Regions from separate parts of the Synechococcus sp. 65AY6A5 genome, predicted to be linked through region 1. Evidence: predicted binding sites of a transcription regulator. Region 1 holds the regulator's gene; the other holds the start of a gene.
What was found. Region 1 encodes HrcA, which represses chaperone genes, less so after heat shock. Its sites were predicted from a motif close to TTAGCACTCNNNNNNNNNGAGTGCTAA; they were not measured.

Region 1 (6,172 bases):
CGTTGCCGGCTTGTTTTTTGCGGGATCCCCCTGTGGTAGCTTAGCTGCAGAGTTCCGCCGATCCCCATGGAGCAGAGGAAGCCGGTCAGTTCTGAGCCTAACCACCCCACTCGAGCTGAGGCAGGGCCGCAGGAGGTGCGAACCGAGGCTGCTCCTGCCCCTGTCGGCCCTTACAGCCAGGGCATTGCCGCTGCGGGGCCATTTCTATTCGCCGCCGGACAGGTGGGCCTGGATCCCAAAACCGGCAAGCTGGCGGGGGAAGATGTTGCCTCGCAAACTCGGCAGGCGCTGCTGAACCTGAAAGCCGTGCTGGAAGCAGGGGGAACAAGCTTGGCCAATGTGGTGAAGACCACCGTTTTTTTGGCGGATATGAAAGACTTTGCCGCCATGAACGCGGTTTATCGAGAGTTTTTTGCCGCCGATCCGGCACCGGCCCGCTCTTGCGTGCAGGTGGCTGGCCTGCCCTTGAATGCCTTGGTGGAAATCGAGGCGGTGGCCTGCTACCGATAGCGGCGGTTAAAAGCTGCAACTCTTCAACCCCCAGATCCAGAATGTTGGCCATCTGGGCTGGGGCGACCGTTTTCCTCGGGTGCGGATCCCGGCAAGTCGGGCACCGGGTCGTAGCCTCCCGGGTGCCAAGGGTGGCAGCGGCAGAGGCGGCGGATCCCCAGCCAACCGCCTCGGATGGCACCGTAGCGCCGCACGGCTTCCAGGGTGTACTGGGAGCAGGTGGGGTAGTAGCGGCAGGCAGGCGGTAGCAGAGGGGAGATGGCCACCTGGTAGCCTCGAATCAGGGCAACTAAACCGCGAGTCAAGGGATCCGACCGTTCCGCCATAGGCCAGCGTACAAAAAGGCCATTTCCAGGCTAACGTCTGCCCTCCTGCGCAGCTCCAGACAAGAGGTTAAGATCCAAAAAGTCACCACCCAAATATACATTTCGTAATACTTCTGTTCGGGGATGCCGTGGAGACGGCTTTGCTCCTCGGCATGGTTGTAAGAGTTTCATCAGGAGTGGGCGTGAGGGCATTTGGGCGGCTACAGCCAGCACAGCGGCGCAACTTGGGCATTTTGTTCGTGGCCGGGCTGCTCTTTTGGGCCAGTCTGTCTGCGCTGTTGCCCACGCTGCCGCTCTACGTCCGGGATGTGGGCGGCACCAGCCAAGAGGTGGGCTTGGTGATGGGGGCCTTCTCGATTGGGCTGCTGGCTTTTCGTCCTTGGCTGGGGCGGCTGGCGGATGGCCACAGTCGGCGCATTGTGTTGCTCATCGGCATGGGCGCGGCGGGGATGGCGCCTTTGGGGTACTGGCTTTGGGATTGGATCCCGTGGATAGCGCTGGTACGGGCCTTTCATGGGATCAGCATCGCCGCTTTTGCCACCGCCTACGTTACTTTGGTGGCGGATTTTGCCCCGGAAGAAAAACGCGGCGAGATCTTGGGCTACATGAGCTTGGTCAATCCCATGGGTGTAGCCATCGGCCCTGCTTTGGGCGGTTTTTTGCAGGAGCTGGCCGGTTATGGCCCTCTGTTTCTCTTCGCCGCTTTGCTGGGGTTGGTGGGCTTTTTCTGTACCCAATTGGTTCGAGAGCAGCGCCGTGGGGATTGGGGATCCCTGCCCTCGGATGGGGCGTTTTGGGGCCTTGTGCTCAGCCCGAAGGTGTGCTCTCTCGCCGGGGTCATGTTGTTGGTTGGCCTGGCCTTTGGCACCCAGACCACGTTTGTGGCTCTGTTGATCCAAGAGGCCGGAGTTCCCCTGAATCCAGGTCTTTTTTATACGGCGGTGGCCCTGTCCAGCTTCGGCGTGCGCCTGCTGGCTGGTCGCGCTTCCGACCGCTACGGGCGGGGGCCGTTCATCTCGCTCAGCCTGGCCACCTATGCTCTGGCGATGGGGATCCTGAGGGTTGCCGACAGCGCTGCGGCTTTTCTCGCCGCCGGGATCGTGGTGGGGTCGGGTTTTGGCACCTTGATCCCGCTGATCTCCGCCCTGGTGGCGGATCGCTCTGAGCCGGCGGAGCGCGGTCGCCTGTTTAGCTTGGTGATGTGTGGCTTTGACTTGGGCATTGGGCTGGCGGGGCCGATCCTGGGCACGCTGGCGGGGGGGTTCGGGTATCGGGCCATGTTTGGCTACGCCGCCCTTCTGGCGTTGGCTTCCTTGGGCTCTTTTCTCTGCTTCTCCAACGGGCGACCGGGATCCTCCCTGCGCTTTGCCTTGGGCCTGGAAACCGATCGGTTTCGACAGCCAGATCCTGTCCCTTCGGAACAGCCCCAGCCGTCCCCTCCCCTGCCAACGGGATCCCGTCCTGCCCTCTAGGCACCCTGATTTTTGTCCCCAAGTCCGATTTGCCCTATCCTAGGCTGGGGTTGCTGTACAAAAAAGAACTCTGGGCAGATGGGAGCACGGGGTTGGCTTGCCCTCCTGGGATCCCTGCTGGTGGGCGCCTTAGGGGGATGGATCGAGAGCGCTTGGGGGGTAACGGTGCGGGTGGCCTTGGCCGATGCCACCGCCCCTTTGGTGGTGGGGGTTTCTCTCCCTGCCCAACTGACCAATAGCCGCCAAGAGGTGCTGGCCGAGTTGCCCCCCATGCAAGGGTTTCTGGCCCAGCCCGGCCCTCAGGGGGTGCGCCTGCAGGGGGTGGTCAGCCCGGTGTTGTTCATCGAGCCGCAAGCGGGTGGCCTGGTGGCGGTGGATGGCCGCTGGTATTCTGGCAAAGTGCTCCTGACCGGCTACAACCGCTTGCTGGCCATCAATTACGTGGATCTGGAAGACTACGTGGCCGGCGTGGTGGAAGCCGAGATGGGATCCCGCTTTCTGCCCGAGGCCCTCAAGGCCCAGGCGGTGGCAGCCCGCACCTATGTTCTTCACCACCGCAATTCCCGCGGCTGGTTTGACGTGTTTAGCGACACCCGCTCCCAGGTGTATCGGGGTCTGTCGCAGCGCTCGGCAGCCGCCCTAGCAGCAACACACGCCACCCGCGGCATCGTCATGGTGTATGGGGGGCAATTCGTGAATGCCATGTATAGCGCCAGCGCCGGCAGCCAAACCGTCGGGGTGAGCGGGATCCCTTACCTAAAAAGCCTGCCGGATTTTAGCCCCTATCCCAAGTACGGGCATGGCATCGGCATGAGCCAGTGGGGCGCCCAAGAATTGGCCCGCCGGGGCTGGACTTACCGCCAAATCTTGGCCTACTACTACCCCGGCGTCAGGTTTGGCCGGTTGCCGGATTGACCTACTCCCCCTTGCTCTGGGTTGCCAGGGGTGCCCATCTCCCCAGGTTGCCCTTCAGCCGCAAACGGGCCGGGTTCACCCTTGGCCGGCTTCTTCTGGTTAAGACCGGAGTGGACCTAAATAGGGCAGCCACAACTTTGCCCAAGAGCTTTTGTGGGCATGCCGATCCCGGCCTAGGGGACAAAACTGGCGGGCTGAGAAGCAGCAACCCAGACCACGCAATCTCCCCTCACCTCCAACCAGCCACCCCCTGGGTAGTCGGGGCTGCGGCTGCGGCGGCCTGCTTTCAGGAGCCGGATCCCGGCTTCCACCTGCTCAAAAGTCGGGTGATGGGGCAGCAGCAGCGACAAGAATTGGAACATCACCTGCCGCTGCAGAGCCAGGGGCGCAGCCCGCAAGGGATCCCGTCGCAGCCCCGGCAAAGCCGGCTCGTACACCTGCAACCATAGTTGGGCGGCTTGCGCCACCACCAGCTCATGCTCTGCCTGCAACAGCGTGGCCGCCCGATTCAAAGCCGCTTCCAGTTGCGGGTTAAAGTGCTGCTTGAGATAGGGCATCACCTCTAGGCGAAGGCGGTTGCGGCCATGAGCCAAATCCTGGTTGCTGCGATCCGGCCAGACCGGCAACTGGTATTGTCGGCAGAACTCTTCCGTTTCCCAGCGGGAAAGGCCCAGCAGGGGACGCACCAACCAAGCGGAGGTGGGATCCCGCTCGTCCAAACGCCGTTGCCAATCTAGGCTGACCAGGCCGGCAGCCCCCGTGCCCCGCAGCAGGTTCCACAAAAACGTCTCCGCCCGGTCGCTGGCCGTGTGCCCCGTGGCCACCGCCTCGCAGCTCCAGGTGCGCGCCCATTTGTCCAGTTGCTGGTAGCGCCAAGCCCTGGCCCCCGCCTCATCCCAGCGGATGGGATCGGCAGTCTCAACGGCGTGGGGCAGGCCCTGCTGTTGCAGCCATCCCTGCAAAAACTGGGCACACGCCGTCTCATCGGCTGACCAACGGTGATCGCAGTGCAAAACAAAGATCTGCCACCGCCAGCGCGGCTGCAAATCCCGCAAGATCTGGAGCAGGGAAAAAGAATCTTGTCCGCCGGAAAAAGCTACCAGCAGCCGCTGGCCGGGGCGAAGCAGTTGCCGCTCGCGAATGGCACACTGAACCCGCAAGTGAAGAGGAGAAAGCCTGGCCACAGTTGGCTATTGCTCGGGGGCAACCCAGACCTGGGATCCCTCAGGCAAGGGCCCGAGTGAGATGCGAGGCCACCGTCTGCACAGCCGCAATGCTCCGCTCGTAGGCCATGCGAGTCGGCCCCAGCAAGGTGACCGTCCCCAGCGGCGCCGAGCGGCGGCGATAAACTGAGGCGATGACCGTGCAGTGGTGCAGCGATTCCAGCGGGTTCTCGCTGCCAATGTAGATGATCACGGGAACGTTGTGGGATGGATCCTGATCTGCGGTGCTGGAGGATGCCTTCTCCCTGGCCGACGGGGCCGAGAGAGCCGCTTCGCTCGTGAACAGGCAACCTGGCGTGGAATAGAGCCCGATCATCCCCTGCAGCTGCTCGGATCCCTCTTCGAGCAACTGGGCCACCGCCTGCATCCGCTGAGCCTGGGAAAACTCCGGCTGCCGCATCAGCTCCGTCATGCCCGCGCTGAACACCTGTCCTAGAGAGGGCCGCAGGTAGCGTTGGACTACCGAGCGCAGCAGTTGCTGCAGCCAATGGCTGTAAGCGCGAAACTCCTCATCCAGCTTCAACCAGCTCAGATCCTGCAGCTCGGCAAAAGTCTTGCCCCGCAATTTCAGGGTGAGGAAGTTGCTCAGTAGCTGCAGTTCATCTTCCAGATCCTCGCGCCGATCGTCAGGCCAATCCGGTGGGCTGACCAAGGCCGAGTGGGTTTGATAGGAATCCGTAACCACCAGCACCATTACCCGCCCCGGCCCCACCGACAACAACTGCACGTGGTGAACGGCTACCACCGGCCCCTGGGGAGGGGTGATGAGGGCGATGCAACCGCTCAAGTGGGCCAAAAGCTGTGCCACCCTCTGTAGGAAGCTATCGAGGTCGTCCCCCAGCTCACGGTTGAGCTGATCCAGCAACTGCTGCAGCGCAGGATGGGGCTCCGGCTGGGGAGCATCGTTCGGGATCCCATCCATGTTGGCGGAGCTCAACAGATCGTTCACATAGACCCGATAGCCAAAGTCAGAAGGGATCCGACCGGCAGAGGTGTGGGGCTGGAACAGCAACCCAACCTGCTCCAGCGTGGCCAAGTCGTTGCGAATGGTAGCCGTGCTGACTCCGAGGTTGTAGGACTGGGCCAAGGTTTTGGAGCCGACAGGTTCTGCCGTGGCAATATACCTGCGCACCGTTGCCCACAGGATCTTCCGTTGTCTAGGAGTCAGTTCGAGTTTCATGGCTGCTCAAAAGAACCCAATCAACACCTGCTAAGGGGAATTAGCCAATGGATCTCAGGTCAACCAAGCTAGGGCTAAATGAGGATCAGATAAACTTTTACTTCTCTCTTTAACTTTATTGTTACCCTTTCATCTTGGGTTGCAGGCGCGGAAAATTGCAACAGCAGAGGTGGAAAGAGGTGGAGGCTCTTGGTTTGGCGAGAAAAGCGGAGCTCCCTGTAGCCTCTGCATCCTTATTTTTGCCCAAAGGGGGTACTAAAGTGTTAAGTCAACTCTAGGCTAAGTGAGCCTGCTGCTGCCTGTTCTGTATCGTTTTGTATCTTTCGAGGTCGCTCCATGTACTTGTCCCCCCAGGAGGTTGCTCTACCTGGCCGTCCAGCTAGCTCGGGATCGGCGGCAGTGGGGCCTCCAACTCAATTACCCCAAGGCGGTGACCTACCTGAGCGCAGCTATCTTGGAGGGGCGCGGGAAGGGAAAACCGTTGCTCAGGTGATGAGCGAAGGTCTGACGTGGCTGAGCCGAGAGGACGTGATGCCAGGGATCCCG
Region 2 (15,958 bases), on a different contig from region 1:
GGGCATCGCTATGTGGACTACTCTCACTTTCACACAACTCTACCGGCTCAAGCCCCATGCCCTCGCTTGGAGGGGAATCCTTGAGGGAAACTATAGAAGAAAATCTATTCTCTAGCATGATCTCTATAGTAACGTTCAATGATAGGCTGCCCATAGCGTGGAGGGCTTTGGGGCATGCTGAGCCAAGCGAAAGAACAACAGTCCGGCGGCAAGAGATTTCTGGATTGGCACCGACGTCTGAGCCTAGACAACTGGCGCGGGGATCTCTTCGGCGGGCTGACGACAGCGATTGTTTCCTTGCCGATGGCCTTGGCCTTTGGGGTGGCTTCGGGGGCAGGGCCGGTGGCGGGCTTGTACGGAGCAGTATGCGTGGGCTTTTTTGCGGCTCTGTTTGGGGGTACGCCCACGCTCATCTCCGAACCCACCGGGCCGATGACTGTGATGATGACAGCGGTGGTTGCTAATGTTACAGCTCGTTACCCGGAGCAGGGGCTAGGGCCGGCCTTCACCGTGGTGATGCTGGGGGGCTTATTTCAGATCCTGTTTGGATCCCTGAAACTGGGCAAGTACATCACCCTCATGCCCTACAGCGTTATTTCCGGCTTTATGTCCGGGATCGGCTGGATCATGATTTTGCTGCAGATCCCGCCGCTTTTGGGCCACGCCAGCCAGGGGGGAGTGATCGGGGCGGTGCAGAACCTGCCGACCTACCTGCTCAACCTCAAGATGCCAGAGCTGGGGCTGGGGCTGCTGACGCTTGCCATCCTTTTTGGCTATCCCAAGCCCTGGCGACGGGTGGTGCCGCCGCAGTTGGTGGCTTTGGTGTTGGGAACGCTGGTGGCCAGCTTGTTCATGGCCGATTGGGATTTGCGGCGCATTGGCCCTATCCCCACCGGTTTGCCGCAGTTGCAGTGGCCGCAGTTGCCCTTTGCTTCCCTGGCCAACTTGGTGCTGGATGGGGTGGTGCTGGGGATGCTGGGCTGCATCGACACCCTCTTGACGGCGGTGATTGCCGACAACCTCACCCGCACCCGCCACGACTCCGACCAAGAGCTGATCGGGCAGGGGATCGCTAACTTGGTGTCCGGCTTCATGGGAGGGCTGCCGGGAGCAGGGGCAACCATGGGCACGGTGGTGAACATCCAGTCGGGCGGACGTACCCCTCTAGCCGGCATTACCCGAGCGTTAATCCTGCTGATGGTGGTGCTGTTTGCCGCTCCCCTCACGCAAGGGATCCCAATGGCGGTGCTGGCAGGGATCGCCTTTAAGGTGGGGGTGGATATCCTCGACTGGAGCTTCCTCAAGCGGGCCCACCGCCTTTCCCTCAAAGGGGCAGCCATCATGTACGGGGTGATGTTCATGACGGTATTTGTGGATCTCATCGCTGCCGTGGGGGTGGGGGTGTTTGTGGCCAACTTGCTCACTATCCAACGCCTCAGCGAGATCCACTCCGAAGAGGTGAAAGCCATTACCGATGCCGATGATGCGGTGGATCTCACTCCCCGTGAGAGGGAATTGCTGCGCCAGGGATGCGGGCAGGTGTTGCTGTTTTACCTGAGCGGGCCGATGATCTTCGGGGTTTCCCAAGCCATTTCCCGCCAACATCAGGCGGTGGCCTCCTGCCAAGCCTTGGTGCTGGATTTGTCGGATGTGCCGATGCTGGGCGTTTCCGCAACGCTATCCCTGGAAAATGCCATTCGCGAGGCCCTGGATCGGGGCAAACAGGTGTGGATTGCTGGGGCCAAGGGCCGGATCCGGCAGCGCCTGGAAAACCTACATTTGCCGCTGCCCCCAGAGCGGTTTGTGGACAGCCGTGAGGTGGCTTTGGCCGAGGCTGTTGCCCAGTTGGGCTTGCCGACAGAGGCCAGTCCCCTGGTTTGAGTAACCCCAATTGGCCTGAGCCACAAAGCTGCGGGATCCGTTTGCCAGATCTAGGTTAAGTCTGAGTCTATGCAATGGAAGGGTCGGGTCGCCTACTTGGCAACCATGCATCGCAAAGAGCAGGTCATCGGCCCTCTCTTGGCCGAACATTTGGGGATTCAAGTCCAAGTAGCAACTTTTGACACCGACCAACTGGGCACCTTCTCGCGGGAGCGGCCCCGACCGGGGGATCCCATCCACACTCTGCGCCTGAAGATTGCAAGGGCTTTGCAGGATCATCCTGAAGCTCTGGGCTTGGCCAGCGAGGGATCCTTTGGCCCCCACCCCCAGATCCCTTGGATCCCTTGGAATCAGGAGTGGGTCATGCTCAGGGTTTTTGAACCCGGCGCGGAGCCCTTGGAGCTGGTCGGCTATGCAGAGAGCACCCAAACCAATTTCAGCCATCGCTGGGTGCAGAGCTGGGCAGAAGCGCTGGACTTTGCCCAAAGGGCGGGTTTTCCCCAGCACGCCCTGATCGCCCTCGACCAGCCAGAAAAGCCCCAGGTTATCCACAAAGGAATCCAAGACGAAGCAACCCTGAAGCAGGTGGTGGGGGAGCTGCTGGCTCGGCAGGGTGGCCTGCATCTGGAAACCGACATGCGGGCCCTGTACAACCCAACCCGGCTCCAAGTCATCGCAGCCGCCACCCAAAACCTAATCGCCAAAGCCCAAAGCCTGTGCCCGGCCTGCGGCACTCCCGGCTACTGGCAGATCCGCTCGGTCTCTGGACTGCCCTGCGGCCAATGTGGCGCCCCCACCCCCGTGGCCAAGGCTTGGGTATATGGCTGTTCCCGCTGTTCTCACACCCACACCGAGCCTGTGGCAGAGCCCTGGGCAGATCCCGCTCAGTGTGCTTTCTGTAATCCCTAGCCTTGTCTTGAGCCCGACCTCAGGCTCTCCAGAGCCGGCATTGTCATCCCCGCAGAGGAGTTGTAGTCGTTTCAGGTTAGGGTGAGACACCTGGGCTATAGAGAAAAAGCCCTTCGCTGTATGCACTCAACGTTTCAGACGTGGGTGCAGTGTCCTAGTCTGAATCGAAATGACCATAAAGGAAGGTTTGAACCAAAAAAGGGATCCACTGCAGTGGATCCCCTAACCAGCTATGAACCTGCAAAAGAGGTCAACTCATCAGAAGTTGAACACAGCCCGCAGAGCACCTACACCAATGGTTGGGTCGTTGTCCCCAGGTAGAGCACCATTGGGGTTGCTCACAAAGTAGGCCGCCGGGGTAAGGGTGAGGTACTCGTTCACCGGGAAGCTGTAGTAAACATCCACAATGAACGGGCGGGTATCCCAAACTCCTTCATTTTTGGTGGTCACAATTGGCTGGCCAAAAACCACACCCCCTTGAGCACCCTCAATGAACAGATCTGGGAAGGCGAAGCCAAACAGGAATCCGTTAAAATCTTCATCACCCGGATCGATGGTGCCAGCCGGTACCACATTGGGCAAGTTGTAATCCACATTGCCAGCAGTAAACCAGCCAGATACGATGACGCGGGGGGTAATCTCCCAGTTGGCAGCCACAGAAAAGGCGTTCACCCGTGCAGAGGTGGACACATTGGTTACTCTCAGAGGGCCACGGAAAAGAGCTGTACCGTTGGCTAAGAACTCAGGGCCATCGTTTGCCGTCTGCAGATAGGTACTGGCAAACTGCAGGTAAATCTCTAGATTTTCATTCGGCAGGAAGCCCAGCTCCACCGCGTGGGCACTGTCGCTACCGGTTATACCGCTGTCGCCGAAGCCGTTGCCCAAGGCTTGAGCGTTCCTGCTGCTGTAGCTGTAGGCCAAGCGCAGTTGATCGGAGAGGCGGTAGCGGAAGCCAAACAGAGCTCCACCTGGCACATCCGCCGTGGAGTTGGGAGCATCAGCAAAGTCGGAGAGAGCTTCGAAGGGTGTGCTGTAGTTGAATACATCGAACACACCTGAGCCAACGATACCCGTGTAGATGGTAGCTGCTCGGTTGAAAGCTGGGAATTGGTAGATCAGCTTGGCCAGGGTGAAAGTGCCGCCGCCACGGCCGCCAAACTCAAGGCCGGGATCCCCATCAAAGAACTCAGTCACAGCATCGCGAGCTTGGAGACGAATGCGCAGGCGATCGCGACCCACAAAAGAAGCATCGAAGTTCAAGCGTACCCGATAGGGAAGAGTCATGTTGGCTTGGTTTTGCTCTGCCACTACCTTCCCATCAACAACTCTGTCTTCCGTGAGAGCGCTGCCTACAACAGCGGCGATGACTTGGGCATTCAACTTGGTAACCGGGTTGAAGACCTTCCCTTTCAAATCAGTAACATCGGCCTCCAGGGCATCCACCCGCCCGCGTAGGGCTGCCAGCTCAGCAGCAAATTCCTCTTGCAAGCGCTGCAGAGTGGCCAAGTCTTCCTTGGAGACTTTGTCGGCCAAACCGGCTGCAATCAACTCATTGATGCGATCCAAGCAGGCGTTCATACCGGCGGCAAACTCAAAGCGAGTCATGGCCCGGTTGCCGCGGAAGGTGCGGTCAGGGTAGCCGGCAATACAACCGTAGCGCTCCACCAAGGATTGCAGGGCTTGGAAGGCCCAGTCGGTGGGCTGCACATCCGAAAGCTCAGAGATGGAGGTGACCGGCCCGGTAGCTTGGGCATAAGCCACTCCAGGGGTCAGGATCGCTGCTGCACCCAGAGTGCCGGCCAGCAGCGTTTTCCAGTAGTTCGCGTGTTTCACGGGCATGTTTCTCTCCTTGTTCTTTTCCTCACACCTTTTTGGCTGTAGGGATGTCTTCTAGAGGTAACCAATTGCCTAACTCAAGAACAAGTCTGGCAACTGCGGACTTCGGTGAAGACATGATGTGGAGATTATGATACAGCCGAAGTCCACATCCTCTTGCTGTCCGGCCTGCCCTACAGTTAATGCGGTGTCCCCACATCTGTGGCCAAGACATGGGTATCTGTTCCCGCCATTCTCACACCTACACCGAGCCTGTGGCAAAGACCTGGGCAGATCTCACGCAGTGCGCTTTTTGTAGCCCATGGCCTCGTCTTAAGCTCAACCTCAAGCTCTTCAATGTCAGCATCCTTATCCCCACAGAGGAGTTGATTATTCTTATTCAATGAAGGGATCCAACCCAGTGGATCCCTACTTAGCAACTTGGATGTCAGCGCAGGGATTTTAAGAACTAGAAAGTAAACACAGCTCGCAAAGCCCCCACGCCGATGGTTGGGTCGTTGTCTCCGGGTCTGCCGCCATTGGGGTTGCTCACAAAGTAGGCAGCAGGCGTTAGAGTAATGTACTCGTTGACCGGGAAGCTGTAGTAGACGTCCACAACGAAGGGGCGAGTATCCCACACTCCGTCGTTGTCTGTGGTCACGATTGGCTGCCCAAATACAATCCCGCCTTTGGCACCCTCCACAAAGAGGTCAGGGAAAACAAAGCCAAAGAGGAAACCATTAAAGTCTTCCTCTCCCGGATCAACAGTACCAGCCGGTACCACATTGGGCAGGTTGTAATCCACATTGCCAGCCGTAAACCAGCCAGACAAGGTAATGCGAGGGCTGATTTCCCAGTTGGCTGCGACTGTAAAGGCGTTTACCCGCGCAGAGACATTGACCTGCGTTCTTCTTACCGGTCCACGGAAGAGACTTTTACCCGTGGCCAGGAAGGTGGGGCCGTCGTTCGCCTGCTGCAGGTAGGTGGAAGCAAATTGGAGGTAGAACTCCAGACCCTTTGTCGGCAAGAAGCCCAGCTCGACGGTGTGAGCGCTATCATCACCTGTCAAGCCACTGTCGCCAAAGCCTCTCCCCAGAGCTTGACCTCTTCTGGTGCTGTAGGCGTAGGCTAAACGAAACTGGTCGCTCAAACGGTAGCGAAAACCAAATAGGGTTCCGCTGGGCACATCTGCCGTAGAGTTGGGAGCATCGGCAAAGTCCGACAGGGCATCAAAGGGCGTGCTGTACTGCAGAACGCTCGACACTCCCGTACCCGTAATGCCCGTGTAGATAGTAGCAGCGCGGTCGAAAGCAGGGAATTGATAAACCAGCTGGGCAAGGGTGAAGGTACCACCTGCACCCCCCTGGAAGCCAACGCCTGGGTCACCCTCAAAGAAGGTAGTAACCGCATCGCGAGCTTGTAGGCGGATACGCAAGCGATCCCGGCCAACAAAGGAGGCATCGAAGTTCAGGCGTACCCGATAGGGAAGAGTCATGTTTGCCTGATTTTGCTCGGCTACCACTCTTCCTTGTACGACCCGGTCTTCTGTAAGAGCGCTACCAAGAATTGCGGTAATGACCTGAGCGTTAAGCTTGGTAACTGGGTTGAAGATCTTCCCTTTCAGATCGTTAATCTCAGCCTCTGCCGCATCCACCCGCCCGCGCAGGGCTGCCAGCTCAGCAGCAAATTCCTCTTGCAAGCGCTGCAGAGTGGCCACGTCTTCCTTGGAGACTTTGTCGGCCAAACCGGCTGCAATCAACTCATTGATGCGATCCAAGCAGGCGTTCATACCGGCGGCAAACTCAAAGCGAGTCATAGCCCGGTTGCCGCGGAAGGTGCGGTCAGGGTAGCCGGCAATACAGCCGTAACGCTCGACCAGCGATTGCAGTGCTTGGAAAGCCCAGTCAGTGGGCTGCACATCAGAAAGTTCAGAGATGGAGGTGACGGGCCCAGTAGCTTGGGCATAGGCCACTCCAGGGGTCAAGACTGCTGCTGCACCCAGGGTGCCGGCCAGCAACGTTTTCCAGTAGTTCGCGTGTTTCGCGGGCATGTTTCTCTCCTTGTTCTGTGTCCTCACACCTGTCTCGGCTGTGGCGATGTCTTCTAGAGGTAGTCAACTGTCTAACTCAAGCACGAGTCTGACAACTGCGGACCCTCGAAAAACATGGTACAGCCCTGTTTCACATCGTCTACCACTTTACACACTTTTTCTTTTTGAATGAGACTCAACGTGAGGCTCAACGGCGGCAGACGCTCCAGGCCCCATACCCATTACTTTACCTCAGGGATCCGACCCTGACTAGCGGGTGCACGCCAAAGCCGAGACAGAGCTCCTAAGTCGCGGGCTGAAGCGGGGATGGGCGGTACCGGACTCGAACCAGTGACATCCTGCTTGTAAGGCAGGCGCTCTACCGCTGAGCTAACCGCCCTGGGGGATCCCAGTCCACCGAGTTTAGCATTCCCAAAGAACTATTTCCCCATGCCCAGGCTTTGCGCCTTCTGGTACACCTTCCCCTCGGTCAGGAGGGAGGGGGCGATGCAGATCTCCACCTGCTGCATTTCTCGGAGATTGGCAGCCCCCAGGGTGGCCATGCTGGTGCGCAGGGCGCCCCAGAGGTTGTGGGTGCCGTCGTCCAGGCGGGCGGGGCCGCGCAAGATTTCTTCCAAGGTGCCGGTGGATCCCACGCGGATGCGGGTGCCGCGGGGCAAAACGGGGCTGGGGGTGGCCATGCCCCAGTGAAAGCCGCGACCCGGCGCCTCCTGAGCACGGGCCAAGGGAGATCCGATCATCACGGCGTCGGCTCCGCAGGCGATGGCCTTGCAAATATCCCCGCCGGTTACCAAGCCGCCGTCGGCAATGATGGGAACGTAGGTGCCACTTTCCGTCAAGAACTGGTCGCGGGCGGCTGCACAGTCGGCGATGGCGGTAGCCTGAGGTACTCCCACCCCCAGCACGCCGCGGGAGGTGCAGGCAGCGCCGGGGCCGATGCCCACCAGGACTCCTGCGGCTCCCGCTTGCATCAGCTCCAGGGCGACATCATAGGTGACGCAGTTGCCGACCACCACGGGAATGGGCATGGAGCGGCAGAAGGCGGCCAGATCCAGCTTTTGCATGCCTTCAGGCACCTTGTGGTGGACGGAAACCACGGTGGCCTGGACGAAGAACAGATCCCCGCCTGCTTCCGCCACCAGGGGGCCATATTCAGCTGCGTGGGCGGGCACACAGCTAGCGGCCGCGATGGCGCCGGCCGCTTTGATTTGGCGGATGCGCTCTTGGATTAGCTGTGGCTTCACCGGCTCGCTGTAGAGGCGCTGCATTAGGGGCACAAACTCGTCTTTGCCCACCGACGCAATCTGATCCAACACCTCATCGGGATCAGCATAGCGGGTTTGGATCCCATCCAGGTTCAGCACCCCGAAGGCCCCCAGCTCCGAGAGCAAAATGGCCACTCGCACATCCACCACGCCATCCATGGCGCTGGCAATGATGGGGATTGGCCTTTGGATCCCTCCCAGGGTGAAGTGGGTGTCCACCAAGCTGGGATCCAGGGTTCGCCTGCCCGGCACCAGCGCGATCTCATCCAGCCCGTAAGCGCGTCTTGCCTGCCGATTGCGCCCCAGTTGTGCGTTCATTTCCCTCCCCTCTGACAGGATCCCTTCTTCCTATCATGCCGCCAACGTGTGATTTGAGACTAGCAAGAGCCGGGTTTTCCCTCCGGTTTAGCTTCGCTTGTCTCTGCCTCAACGGAAGTCTGGCCGGTCTGGCAGAAGCCATACCCTCGCCCGAGTTAAAGCCCTTGTGGAGTTTCCGGCGAGGAAACAGGGCTCTTCCCTTGCAATGAGGGGGGCAGGGGAGTGAAAATGTGGCCTTCTTGCAGGTTGCCGAAGCTGTGGCAGCGCTCGGATCCCCAGCGGAAGCCGTAGAGGGCGATGTAGGCGCACATTAAGGCATCGACTTGGTCTTCGTAGTTTTTGAGTTGGCGGCCCCTAAGGGATCCCACCTCCACTTGGAGCAGGGGCTCGTGGCCTTGCAGAGACGGATCGGCGCTGGCCAAGGCGCGCAGATGTTGCTGGTACAGCCGCCACGCCTGTTCTCGTTGCAGCCAGGTGCGGCGGGGACGCGCTTTGTAGGGGAGGCTGCGGCTGAGGCCAAACAGGCTCACCATGGCGCTGTGGGGGAAGACTTCGGTGATCTGCCGGGCCAGGGATCCCTGCTCGATGCTGGCCTGCTCGCGAAAGCCATAACGGGAGAGAGCTTGCACCAGGGCCTCCCCTCGCACCTGGCCGTTTTTGGCCAAGAGGCGGCGGTTGGCCGGGTGGGCGCCAGCGGCATAGGCGCGAAACACCCGGTTCAGCTCGGCTTCCGCCCGCCGCTGGCCGCTGGGGTTGGGGACGCGCAGGGGGGCATCCACCGCCACCAGGCAGGGATCCCCTCCCGCTTGGGCTTGGATGTAGTCCACAATCTCCTGGTCGGTTTGCAAGAGGCGGTTGTCCCGCAGGTGGCCCGTCAGGTTCGGGGCTTGGGGATCCCCGCTCTCAACCTCCAGCGTTGCCACGCCAGAGGGGTTGCGGGCCGACCAGGCCAGGTCTAGGCCAATGCAGATTAACCGTGCCACGCCGCCTTCTCCTTCCGTTAGTAGGATGGCTCGCCCTCACCCCCCGGACGCCTGGGAGAGGGAAATGCCCAAGAATAAAGGGATCCCAGCCGGGATCCCGGAAGATGGTTGCTCTGACAAGGCAGCAGACTTTCCGCTAGCTGGCGAAGCCTCTGCCTCTTCCTGCCCGAAGATTAGTAGTCGTAGTCATCCACGCCGCCGCCACCGCCAGCGGGCTTGTTGCTCTTGGGCTCCGGCTTGTCTACCACGATGGCCTCGGTGGTGAGCACCATGCTGGCAATCGAGGCAGCGTTTTGCAGGGCAGAGCGGGTGACTTTGGCCGGGTCAACGATGCCCGCCTCAAACATATCCACATAGGCGTCGTTCTGGGCGTCGTAACCCACCGTGAAGGGTTTCTCTTTCACCCGCTCCAGCACGATCGAGCCGTTCTGGCCGGCATTCTCGGCAATGCGGCGCAGCGGAGCGCCCAGCGCGCGGGCAACCAGCATGGCCCCTACCAGCTCATCGCCGGACAAGTTGGCCTGCGCCCACTCCGTTACCGCCGGCATCAGGTGCGCCAGGGTAGTGCCGCCGCCGGGGACGATCCCCTCTTCCACCGCCGCCTTGGTGGCGTTGATGGCGTCCTCCAGGCGCAGCTTGCGATCCTTCATCTCAGTTTCGGTGGCCGCGCCCACTTTGATCACCGCCACACCGCCGGAGAGCTTGGCCAGGCGCTCTTGCAGTTTTTCTTTGTCGTAGGTGGAGTCGGTTTCTTCAATTTGGCGACGGATTTGCTCACAGCGGGCTTTGACAGCCGCTTCGTTGCCTTCCGCCACGATGGTGGTGTGGTCTTTGGTTACCGTGACGCGACGGGCCGAGCCGAAGGAGTCGAGACGGGCGTTCTCCAGCTTCAGGCCGCGCTCTTCGCTGATGACCTCACCGCCAGTGAGGATGGCGATGTCTTCCAGCATGGCCTTACGGCGATCCCCAAAGCCAGGCGCTTTCACCGCCACCACGCTCAGCACGCCCCGCAGCTTGTTCACCACCAGAGTGGCCAGGGCTTCTTTCTCGATGTCTTCGGCGATGATCAGCAGCGGACGACCGGCGCGGGCCACTTGCTCCAGCACCGGCACCAGGTCTTGTACCAGGGTGATTTTCTTATCGGTAATCAGGATGTAGGGGTTTTCCAGAACCGCCTCCATCCGCTCCGTGTCGGTGACGAAGTAGGGGGAGATGTAGCCTTTGTCAAAGCGCATCCCCTCCGTCACTTCCAGCTCAGTGGTCATGGACTTGCCTTCTTCCAGGGAGATCACCCCTTCGCGGCCCACTTTGTCCATGGCCTCGGCGATCATGCGGCCCACTTCCTCATCGTTGCCGGCGGAAATGGCCGCCACCTGGGCAATGGCTTTGGAGTCTTCCACCGGGCGGGCATGTTCGGCGATCTTGTCCACCAGGAACTTCACGGCTTTGTCGATGCCGCGCTTGAGGGCAATCGGGTTGGCGCCGGCGGCCACGTTTTTCAGCCCTTCTTTAACCATGGCGTGGGCCAGGACGGTGGCGGTGGTGGTGCCGTCCCCAGCCGTGTCATTGGTCTTGGAAGCCGCCTGACGGATCAAGGAGACGCCAGTGTTTTCAATGTGGTCTTCCAGCTCGATCTCTTTGGCGATGGTTACCCCATCGTTAACAATTTGGGGTGCGCCAAACTTCTTCTCCAGGACGACGTTGCGCCCTTTGGGGCCGAGAGTAACGGCTACAGCTTCCGCCAAAATGTCCATGCCGTGTTCAAGGGCACGACGGGCTTCTTCGCTAAAAATGATCGACTTGGCCATACTCAACCTCTCAGACGTGAATTGAATGAACTAAGGGCGATGTAGAGGATCGATCGCTGAAGGACTGAAAATTACTGAACGATAGCGAGAATATCCCGCTCGGCCAGCAGCACGTACTCATCGCTGCCCAGCTTCACTTCCGTGCCGGCGTACTTGGAGTAGAGCACTCTGTCGCCGGCTTTCAGTTCCATCGGGATCAGCTTGCCCTCGTCATTGCGCTTGCCAGGCCCAACTGCGACCACCTCCCCCACTTGGGGTTTTTCTTTGGCGGTATCGGGCAAAAAGATGCCACCCGCCGTCTTCTCGTCCTGCTGGGCAATCTTGACCAGCACGCGGTCGCCTAGCGGCTTCAGCGTAGAGACGTTGAGAGTTACTGCAGCCATGACAAATATCCTCCGTGATGCCTAAAACGCGAGGCTGAAGGGTTGTATCGAGCGCAAACCTAAGCTTGCGTAGTCGAGGTTTTAGCACTCTCAGCTTACGAGTGCTAGTCTATCAGCCGGCTCTCCAGCCTGACAATAGCCCCTTTTGGCGGGATCTCCCTTTTTGTCGGGTACGGTTGGGTGCGGATCCCCCTACTTCTGGGCCTGTTGTGGGATCATGGCCTGAGGTAGGTTGGGCAAGCAGGTGCGGATCCCGTTGTTTCAAGTGGATGCGTTTACGGCAGTGCCTTTTAAGGGCAATCCGGCAGCGGTGTGTTTGCTGCCTCAGGAGCTGCCGGCAGCTTTGATGCGAGCAATTGCGGCGGAGAACAATCTGTCGGAAACGGCTTTTTTGCTGCCCCAGGGATCCGAAGGCGAGGTTCCCCACTATGGGCTGCGCTGGTTTACTCCCACCACGGAGGTAGAACTCTGTGGCCATGCCACGTTGGGCAGCGCCTATGTGCTCTTGACCGAGATTCACCCGGAAGCTCAGGGGGTGGCCTTTTCCACCCGCAGTGGCCGGCTGCAGGTGCGGCGGCAGGGGGAGCGGCTGGCGATGGATTTTCCCGCCCAGTTCCCGCAACCCTGGCCGGAAGGCCAAGAGCAGGTGGCTGCGGCATTGGGGATCCCTCCTCTGGAGTTGTACCGCGGCAGCATGGGGGTAGCGGTGCTGACTTCGGCCCAGCAGGTGCAGCAGCTGCAGCCGGATTGGGAGCGGGTTCAGGCACTGCCTGTTTCTGGGTTGATCGTCACTGCCTCGGGAGGGGATCTAGAAGACCAGCCAGATTTTGTCTGTCGTGTTTTTGCCCCCCAGTTGGGGATCCCGGAGGATCCGGTGACCGGGTCTGCCCAGTGCCTGTTGACACCCTATTGGTCGCAGCGCCTGGGCCGGACTGAGCTCAAAGCCCGCCAGCTCTCGGCGCGGGGAGGCGAGCTGTGGTGTCGCGATCTCGGCACTCGGGTGGAGATTGCCGGGCAGGCGGTGCTGGTGATAGCGGGAGAGCTGAGGATTCCCTAAAAAAACACCCCGGCTGGCTCCGAGGTGCTGGGAAGACTCTCGCGAAGAATAAGTGCGCAAGCTAGCCCAAAAGTTCTGCCGCCTGGATGAGCTCCACTTGCTTTTTCTTGAGCACTAGCAGAAGCTGGGTGATGGCCACCGCTGCCAGGAAGGCCACCAACCACTTCACCCGTTCCGGGTTCTGCAGCACCAGATCCCGCTCCACTTGGCCAAAGCCGCCCACGTTGGGGTTGTTGGTAACCGGATCCCCTTCTTGGACGCTGTCGCCAATGTTAACCACCAACTCCGGCCCCGGCGGCACCACCAAGTGCTTCAGTCCGCCTTCAGTCTCGAAGCTGAGCACCCGCGTGCCCGGCAACTCGTATTCGGGCGGCACCAGGGCGGCCAGCTCAGGCGGCAGATCGCTGAGGTCAGATTCGATGGTGGCGATGCTTGTCAGACGACCCGTGGCAGGAGCGCGGAAGACGTTGTTGTTGCTGAGGCTGCCATCGGGGTTGATCTGGCCACGACCGCGGTTGGCGCCAATGTAAACCCGATATTTCATGAAGGCCACGGAGGGATCCTCCTTCGGGTCAGGGGCGACCACCGGGAAGACGATTTCCTGGTGCTGCTCGCCGGGCAGGGGACCCACCAGGAGAATGTTGGGCTTCTCGTCGCTGTAGGGAGTGATGTAGGTCTCAGCGGTTTCCTGGCGCTGCTCCTCCGTCATCTCCTCCTCGGTGGCCAGGCGGAAGCCTTCTGGCAACACCACCACAGCGCCAACGTTCAAGCCGCCCTTGCTGCCATCCGCCAACACCTGTTGCTTGCTCAAGTCATAGGGGATCCCGACCTTGATGGTGAACACCTGGCCCGGGGTAACTGCCTGCGGCACTTCGGCACGGGCAGGCATGGCGTTCAGGTGGCAGTTGGCACAGACGATTTTCCCGGTGGCCTCGCGCGGGTTGTCGTAGGCCATCTGGGCGTAGTACGGATAGGCTGCTGCCGGACGGGATCCCGTCCCCAGCAACAGCAGCAGCGCACACAAGGCCAAGTAAATTCGCTTCATAAGTTAGCTCAGAATCTCAATCAAAATTCTCGCAAGCCCTTTGGGGCAATCTGATACATTTACGCTGAACACTGCTGAACATCACTGTTCAACTATGCAGCGATAGCATTCTGCTTGTTTCCATTCGCGTTAGCGGGACGGAGTCCAAACAGAATGGCGGTATCCCGCAAAGCTTTGAGTAGAATACCCAAAGCGCAGTTTCCGTGTCGTCTTACTACCAATTTTCTGCTTTGCTTTGGCTACCATGTTGGCAGACTCGAAAGTAAACAGAAAGATCAACTGGTAGTAATCCGTACTGAACATATTATACATTATTTTCAGTATAGTTGAGCTTATTATTGACTAGAGTCATGCTCCTCAAAGCTCACAACTCATGCTCTAGCCAGGACTAGCGCAGCAACCTCTCTGGCCTTTTCCCCCACTTCTGACCCGGCTGTGGCCCCTTACAGGGGTCTCTCTGGAGCCTATCGTAACGCCTCAGGCCTCGCGGAAATCGGGGCCTTGCCAGGGGCTGAAGCGAACGTTGTCGCCGTCCACCGTGGCGCTCACCAGCTCCAGGGAGCGGGGAGCCGGCCCCCGGATGACCTTGCCGTTGGCCGCGTACTGGGATCCGTGGCAGGGGCACTTGAACAGGTTTTCCCCCGCGTTCCAGGGCACCACACAGCCGAGGTGGGTGCAAACCGCGTTGAGGCCGTAGTTGGCCACCGCCCCGTTGTCGATCACAATGTAGGTGGGATCCCCCTTCAAGCCTTGGGCCAGCACGCGATCCGTGGCGGCGTGAGTGGCCAACAGCTCACTGACGCTGATGGGCTTGCCGAGAGCATCTTGAGCTATCACACCTTCTCCTGCCCCACCGGAAGAGGGCGGAATAAAATACTTCACCACCGGGTAGAGGGTGCCCACCACCACCACCCCCACCGAGCTGCTGAGGAGGGCATTCAGAAAAACCCGCCGGCTCATGGGGGGTGCCTCGAAGTTGCTAACCGCTTCCGTCATAATGGCCAGTACAAACCTGAGAAGTTTTAATGTTCGTTGACAAACGACATCATCCTAACCGAGCTCCTTGGCTAATATCATTAAGAAATGCAAAGCTAAAGGAAGTGCAAGGGAAGAGGCGGCGGTTTTTCTGCTGCGGCCCAGCTCAGTCCCAACCCAATCCGAGCCAGACCATGACGGGATCCGACTTTCAAGCTTTGCTGCGGGAGAAGTGGGGCTATTCCTACGACGTGCAACTGCGCCGCATGGGGGGCAGGGTGGTTCTGTTGGTGATGTGGCGCTACCTGGAGCAGCCCTCTTTCCCCTTGAGCGAAGCCGAGTATCTGGCTCGCCTGGAGTCTGTCATGGCCCATTTGCAGGCGTGGGGCGTGTGGGAAGCGGTGCAGCGAGAAATTGAGGCTACCCGTCAGAAACCCCGCATAGGCAAGGCGGTGGCCATTCCTTTGAATTTGCAAGGGGTGGGAGAGCGCGCCTCCGAGTGGCTGCTGTAGTCTTCCTCGCCCCCGGCTCTTCCCTGAAGGGGAGTTTGCAATTGCAGCAACCGACAGGTTCGTCCCTATGACGAAAACTCCAGACCTCAGCCGGCCTGCGGCTATCCAACTTCCACCAGGCCGGCCTGCAAGGCATGCAGGAACTGGCGGGCGGTGCGACCGGAAAAGCCGTTCTGCTGTTGCGCCCAGAGGAGGGCTTGGCGGCGCAAGGTATCTAAAGGGTGCGGGAGGCCCAGCCGTTGCGCCAGGTGTTCTACCGTGGCCAGGTAGTCAGCTTGGCTAAAAGGGGTGAAGGTAAGGGTAAGGCCGAAGCGATCCCGCAGCGACAGCTTTTCCTGCACCGTATCCCAGGCGTGGACCTCTTGATCTTGGGGACTGGGACGATCGCCAAAAAACTCGCGGATAAGGTGGCGGCGGTTGCTGGTGGCGTAGAGACGGACGTTGGGCGGTGGTGGAACAAGATCTCCTTCCAGGAGCACCTTGAGCTGCTTAAACTCAGTTTCGTCGGCCTCAAAGGAGAGATCGTCCACAAACAGGACAAAGGGCAGCCCCCACCCTCCCAGATCTGCCAAGATCTGAGGCAATTGACCCAAATCTCCCCGTCTCAGCTCCAAAAGGCGCAGCCCCTGGGAACCGTAGCGGCGCAGCAACGCCTTCACCAGCGAAGACTTGCCGGTGCCCCGCGCCCCATAGAGCAGCACATGCAACGCCGGATCCCCCCGCAGCAGGGCTTCGGTGTTGGCAGCCAACTGCCGTTTCTGCCGTTCATAGCCGTAGATCTCTTCCCAGTCGGGCAAGTCGGGAGTGGGGATCCCCTCTAGCCCTGCCGGCCCCCAGCGAAAGGCCCAATAGCGGCCACAGAGCCCCACCCCCGCTCGGCGGTAGTGGGCGATCAGCGCCTCCAGGCTCAGGCCCCAGTCGGCAAAAGAGCGCGGATCCCAGCCAGGGCTCTCCCCT

Region 2: the regulator HrcA is predicted to act here: its motif matches at 11,494-11,520, upstream of groES (co-chaperone GroES).

What each region holds. Positions count from the first base shown of each region.
Region 1 covers NZ_AXUW01000002.1:119,939-126,110, forward strand. The annotation lists gene SYN65AY6A5_RS12310 (RidA family protein) at 67-510, shown strand; gene yidD (membrane protein insertion efficiency factor YidD) at 534-815, opposite strand; gene SYN65AY6A5_RS12320 (MFS transporter) at 1,019-2,308, shown strand; gene SYN65AY6A5_RS12325 (SpoIID/LytB domain-containing protein) at 2,387-3,223, shown strand; gene tilS (tRNA lysidine(34) synthetase TilS) at 3,397-4,407, opposite strand; gene SYN65AY6A5_RS12335 (heat-inducible transcriptional repressor HrcA) at 4,448-5,626, opposite strand; partial or broken gene ureA (urease subunit gamma) at 5,963-6,172, shown strand, end outside.
Region 2 covers NZ_AXUW01000001.1:957,434-973,391, forward strand. The annotation lists gene SYN65AY6A5_RS04475 (SulP family inorganic anion transporter) at 175-1,881, shown strand; gene SYN65AY6A5_RS04480 (DUF6671 family protein) at 1,987-2,790, shown strand; gene SYN65AY6A5_RS04485 (iron uptake porin) at 3,049-4,629, opposite strand; gene SYN65AY6A5_RS04490 (iron uptake porin) at 5,075-6,655, opposite strand; tRNA gene SYN65AY6A5_RS04495 (tRNA-Val) at 6,963-7,034, opposite strand; gene SYN65AY6A5_RS04500 (GuaB3 family IMP dehydrogenase-related protein) at 7,075-8,238, opposite strand; gene SYN65AY6A5_RS04505 (DUF429 domain-containing protein) at 8,394-9,221, opposite strand; gene groL (chaperonin GroEL) at 9,395-11,029, opposite strand; gene groES (co-chaperone GroES) at 11,101-11,412, opposite strand; gene SYN65AY6A5_RS04520 (PhzF family phenazine biosynthesis protein) at 11,657-12,469, shown strand; gene SYN65AY6A5_RS04525 (apocytochrome f) at 12,531-13,514, opposite strand; partial or broken gene SYN65AY6A5_RS14755 (hypothetical protein) at 13,607-13,814, opposite strand; gene SYN65AY6A5_RS04535 (cytochrome b6-f complex iron-sulfur subunit) at 13,992-14,510, opposite strand; gene SYN65AY6A5_RS04540 (DUF3067 family protein) at 14,684-15,001, shown strand; gene SYN65AY6A5_RS04545 (ATP-binding protein) at 15,103-15,958, opposite strand, start outside.